Linked DNA regions of Jeotgalibacillus aurantiacus. The main gene of each other region encodes a partner of the protein of the gene in region 2 in a complex. Links are inferred from orthologs where the notes say so. Each region holds a gene or a part of one and is shown on either strand. Other genes may lie near its edges.

What was found. The genes of interacting proteins can lie anywhere in the genome.
Region 1: the proteins of H7968_RS03230 (region 2) and hfq are in contact, whole or in part, in a crystal structure (PDB 3VU3), measured with the Escherichia coli proteins. The link is inferred for Jeotgalibacillus aurantiacus from one-to-one orthologs.

Annotation. Positions count from the first base shown.
Region 1 is NZ_JACNMS010000002.1:410,264-413,260, forward strand. It holds hfq (RNA chaperone Hfq), read right to left. Parts: upstream 1,616-2,997; coding sequence 1,385-1,615; downstream 1-1,384. Other genes in the region: H7968_RS06880 (trimeric intracellular cation channel family protein), read left to right, coding at 1-220; H7968_RS06885 (AAA family ATPase), read right to left, coding at 349-1,278; miaA (tRNA (adenosine(37)-N6)-dimethylallyltransferase MiaA), read right to left, coding at 1,661-2,587; H7968_RS06900 (alpha/beta hydrolase), read right to left, coding at 2,603-2,997. UniProt on the Escherichia coli protein: RNA chaperone that binds small regulatory RNA (sRNAs) and mRNAs to facilitate mRNA translational regulation in response to envelope stress, environmental stress and changes in metabolite concentrations.
Region 2 is NZ_JACNMS010000001.1:688,679-691,585, reverse strand. It holds H7968_RS03230 (catalase), read left to right. Parts: upstream 1-384; coding sequence 385-2,430; downstream 2,431-2,907. Other genes in the region: H7968_RS03225 (DEAD/DEAH box helicase), read left to right, coding at 2,577-2,907; H7968_RS03235 (hypothetical protein), read right to left, coding at 1-53.

The DNA.
Region 1 (2,997 bases), on a different replicon or contig from region 2:
CAGAGATCTTCTCGCAGGACGCAAACCGCTTGTACTCAGATCAGAAATTTATGCCGCCTGGGCGATTCTTGCCGGAGCAGCGGTAGGATTCGGCATCGCATCAGAGCCATGGCAGCTGTATTGCCTGTTCGTCCTCACTACCGGCCTGCGCGTTCTTTCTTATATATATAAATGGAGACTACCATTCAAGAGTCTTCAGACCGGGAACAGCACCGGATAACTTTATATAACCGTTGTTGGGAATCCCCCGCTACTAATAGTAAGGTTAACAACCTTTACATGCTTGATTCATGATTGTTTATCACTGAAATTTATAAAGAACAAAAAGCTGCGAGATTCGCAGCTTTTTTACATAAATGGATGGAAACGCTCCATTTCTTTTCCGTTTTGTCTGTCAAAGTCAGCCGTTCCGGATGTAACATCCGCCTCTGTCAGCATGATCAGGTCCGTTTTACTGAAGGCACTGCCCTTCATCAGCCTCAGCGCCTGTGCTCTTGTCACAGCTTCCACCAGGTTTCTGATAAACCTTCCATTGTCTGATACAGCTTCCTGTATATGAAGGTATCGGCTGAACCGTTCCCTCGCTCCCTGACTCAGCCTGTAATCCTTTTTCGAAAAGATCATCTCGGCTATTTTCATGAGTTCATCTTTTTTATAGTCTGAAAACTGGATGACGTGAGAGAATCGGCTTTTTAAGCCTGAATTTAATTTCAGAAACGAAGACATTTCTTTCTCGTAGCCCGCTAAGATGAGAATAAACGGATGACTCTGATCTTCCATATGTTTGACAAGGGTATCAACCGCTTCCCTTCCAAAGTCTTTTTCACCGCCTCGCCCGAGAGAGTAGGCCTCATCAATAAAAAGAATGCCGCCTTCTGCTTTTTTGATTAAATCTCTTGTTTTAACGGCTGTATGACCGATATATTCACCTACAAGATCTGCTCTTTCCACCTCGATAAGATGCCCTTTTTCAATCAGATTCAGTTTTTTAAAAAGCGCTGCAATCAGTCTTGCAGCGGTCGTTTTACCGGTACCGGGATTTCCGTAAAAGAGCATATGGAGAGACTGCGTCTCAAAGGCAAGACCTTTCTCCAATCGTTTTTCATTGATGATATGACGGGCAATAATGGCTTTTAGCATACTCTTTACCTGATCAAGTCCGATCATATCTTTAAATGTATCATCGACCATTTCAAAGTTTCCGGATGACTCCTGATCAGGAATTAATTCCTCTCTTTGTCCGATGATAAACTTTACCTGCTGCACTTGCCGGGTCATATTGCCACCCCATTTATTCATGATAAATCAGTATATGAGTAAAACAAAAGTTCATGAGATCAACTTTATCCAATAAAAAAAGCGTTCCGCAACGGGAACACTTTTTTTACTCCTGCTCTGTTTGTATCTTAACGTTTTTTGAAGGAACAAATGTTGATATTGCGTGCTTATAAACAAGCTGCTGCTTTCCTTCCGATTCAAGCAACACAGTAAAGTTATCAAATGCTTTGATCTGCCCTCTAATCTGAAAGCCATTTAATAAAAATACGGTTACAAATGTACTTTCTTTTCGTAACTGGTTCAGCATCTGATCCTGAATATTTACGGCTTGTTTCATCTATACGCCTCCTTAAAATGACTGCTCTCTACAAAAATTCTACATTTAAGTGTAATTTCCTGCTAAAGATTGCACGATTTCCTCAATCTTTTTTTCCCTGTCATTTGTAACGTCAAACCACTCCATGTTCATTTTATTGCGGAACCAGGTCATTTGACGCTTGGCGTACCTTCTTGAGTTTTGCTTAATCGCAGCTACTGCTTCATCCAGGGTGACCATTCCATCAAAATAATCATACATTTCTTTATAGCCGATCGCCTGAATGGACTGAACATTTCTAATACCCTGGTCGTACAAACTTCTGACCTCAGCTTCAAGTCCCTGTTCCATCATTTTATCAACACGCAAGTCAATTCTCTTGTACAGGATGTCCCGCTCCATTGTCAACCCGATGAGACGGTGCTGATAAAGCGGTGCGATTTCCTGCCTGTTCATTCTTGCATCGCTAGTGATCCCTGTCGTCATGTAGGCTTCAAGTGCTCTTATGACCCTGCGTGTATTATTCGGATGAATGGAGGAGGCAGCATGCGGATCGGATTGCTGCAGCTTGTCGAAAAGGTAGTCCCGCCCATGCTCGAGCAGCTCAAGTTCAAGCCGTGAACGAATTTCTTCGTTTTTACCTTCATCAGAAAACTGGTAATCAAACAAAACCGACTGAATGTACAGTCCCGTTCCACCTGTCAGAACAGGTACGGACCCTCTGCTCTGAATCTCTTCTATTTTCCCCCGGACTTCCTGCTGATATTCTGCAGCAGAAAACGGTTCATGCGGCTCGCGAATATCAAACAAGTGATGCGGAACACCACTCATTTCAGATTTGGTTATTTTTGCGGTGCCAATATCCAGACCTTTGTAGACCTGCATCGCATCTCCATTAATCACTTCACCATCAACCGCTTTTGACACCCTGATGCTCAGATCTGTTTTTCCGACAGCAGTTGGTCCTGCGATTACAATTACGTCTTTTTTCATCCACCTAACCCCTGACTAACGATTCCATTGATTAATTCTTTTTAACATATCACTGATGACTTCTTTTCTGTTCAGTTCATTCAGCATTTCGTGCCTTCCGTCTTCATACAGCAGGACTTCGACAGAACGGACTCCTGCCTTTTGGTAGGAAGCTGCCGTTTTATAAATGCCCTTCGTGAAATTCCCGACAGGATCCTTCGTCCCACTGACTAAAAGGATGGGAATATGTGCAGGCACTTTCGACACTTCATTCTTTTGACTGATCATCTGCATTCCTTTAAAAAGAACTTTATAAAAACGATTTGTGCAGACAAATCCACATTCAGGATCATCCATGTATAAACTGACTGACTGCTCATCCCTTGAAAGCCAGTCAAACGGCGTTTTCGGGTTGTCAAATGCCTTATTAT
Region 2 (2,907 bases):
ATTCGGACATATTTCTTTTTGATCTCCTCAAACGCCTGAACCTTCTTTCGCATAAAAGTGCCCCCTTTCCTGTGGAATTGTTTGATATCAGTGTAAATCCAACATCAATTCGTGTCCAAGGTATTAAGGGGGCTAGAAAGCGGTTGTATCGTTCCACGTGATGATTGTATTGACTCACTGCTTCACGCGAAGTTCTATCCACCACCACCACCTCCAAACCTCTCCGCGGCATTCATGCGCAGTTTGCCCAAAAGCCCTCTCCTCCTAATGGTGTGTGCCTTTAAACACCCTCTTATTTTCCAGGAAAAATCAGCTGATCAAGTTTGTTCCAACCTTCGATAGGGAAACACTCATAAGGAAGTTCATTACATATTTTGAGGAGGAATGGAAGTGAGCAACGAAGGCAAATCGAACAAAAAGCACGAGCAGCTAGATACGTTCCGCACAGACGACTCCGGTAAAAAGATGACGACCAATCAGGGTCTTAAGGTATCAGAAGATGAATTTTCACTAAAAGCAGGTGTTAGAGGACCGACTCTTCTTGAGGATTTTCAATTCAGGGAGAAAATGACGCATTTTGATCATGAGCGGATCCCGGAAAGGATTGTTCATGCACGCGGATACGGTGCGCATGGCGAGTTTGAATTATATGAATCAGCAGAAGCTTATACACGAGCGGGTTTCCTTACTGACACGTCAAAAAAGACCCCTGTTTTCGTGCGTTTTTCAACGGTTGCCGGCTCTAAAGGGTCAGCGGATGTGGCCCGTGATGCACGTGGTTTTGCTGTGAAATTTTATACGGACGAAGGGAACTATGATCTGGTCGGAAACAACATTCCGGTGTTTTTTATCCAGGACGCCATAAAATTCCCTGACCTTGTGCATGCTGTAAAGCCGGAGCCGCACAATGAGATTCCTCAGGCTGCTTCTGCCCATGATACGTTCTGGGACTTTGTTGCAAATAACCAGGAGTCAGCCCATATGGTCATGTGGACGATGTCTGACAGAGCGATTCCGCGAAGCTACCGGATGATGGAAGGCTTCGGTGTCCACACATTCCGCTTTATTAATAACGAAGGTAAGGCTCATTTCGTGAAATTTCACTGGAAGCCGATTCTTGGGACGCATTCAGTTGTCTGGGATGAAGCACAAAAGCTGAACGGAAAAGATCCGGATTTTCACCGCCGTGATCTGTATGAAGCGATTGAAAATGGAGATTTTCCTGAGTATGAACTCGGTTTACAGCTGATTTCTGAAGAAGATGAGTTTAAATTCGACTTCGATGTGCTCGATGCCACGAAGCTCTGGCCGGAGGAAGACGTACCGGTTAAAATTCTCGGTAAAATGACGCTGAATCGAAATGTAGATAACGTTTTTGCTGAAACAGAACAGGTCGCGTTCCATCCGGGTCACTTAGTACCAGGTATTGATTTTACCAATGATCCGCTATTACAGGGGAGACTGTTCTCTTACACGGATACACAGTTAATCCGTCTTGGCGGACCGAATTTTCATGAGCTTCCGATCAACCGTCCGGTGTGTCCATTCCATAATAACCAGCGTGACGGTTACGGACGCCAGACCATCAATAAGGGACAGGTCAGCTACCATAAAAATTCCCTTGCGCAAAATACACCTGAAACCTCTACAGAAGAAGAGGGCGGTTTTGCTCATTATCAGGAGAAAATGGAGGGTCGCAAAGTACGGGCGAGAAGTGACAGCTTCAAGGATCATTTCTCACAGGCGACTCTTTTCTGGAATAGCATGAGCCAGCCTGAAAAAGAACATATCATACAGGCTTTCAGCTTTGAGCTTGGTAAATGTGACACGATGTCGATTCGCAGGCAGGTCGTTGAGATGTTTGCGAATGTCAGTCTGGAGCTTGCTACTGAGGTTGCCAAAAATATTGGGGTGGATGTGCCGCAGGGTAAAGAATCCGGCGTGACAAAATCATCTCCTGCATTAAGTCAGGAAAACACAGTCAAAACACCCGCTACCCGAAAAGTGGCGGTCATTGCCGGTGAAGGCTTTGCGGGAGACGTCAATGCCGTGCTGAAAGAGCTGAAGGCAAAAGGGATTACCACAGAGGTCGTCAGCGAAACGTTTGGCAATGTGACGGGAGCGGATGGTTCAAGTCTGGAGGTAGATCATACCTTCCTGACGGCCGATTCCGTCATTTTCGATGGATTGTATTTAGCAGGAGCAAAGGATCCAAGCCGTAAATTTGTACAGAATACATCTTATTTCTTAAACGAAGCCTACCAGCATTTCAAACCGATTGGTGCCACGCATGAAGGGAAGAAGTGGCTTGAGGCGAATGATATTGCAGAGAGTGCCGGTGTCATTTATGCGGACGATACGGCAATATTTGCAGATGCTTATATTGAAGCTGTAACGGCACATCGACACTGGGATCGCGATGTGATGTAAGAGACATGATAAAACCTGAACAGGCGCTGATACTCGCGTCCTGTTCAGGTTTTTTGTTAAGTAAAAGGTTACTTTTCTCCGCTGTTACCTATTTAAAACTGACTGTGACTGGTATACTAACAACAGCAAACTTAAGGAGAACGGATATGACAACTTGGAAAGACTATCATCTTAGTGCACCGATTACTGAGGCACTTGAAAAACTCACTTTTACATCCCCGACAGAGGTCCAGCAGCAGGTTATTCCTGCCCTTCAACGCAAAAAAGATGTGATGGCAAAAGCACAGACTGGCAGCGGGAAAACTGCGGCCTATGCGATCCCATTATGTGAAGCGGTTGAGTGGGAAGAAAACAAACCACAGGCGCTAATCATCACACCAACAAGAGAACTGGCTGATCAGGTGCGGCTTGATGCTTCAGCCATTGGACGCTTTAAGCGGATCAAGGCGGTTGCACTTTTCGGCAGACAGTCTTTTG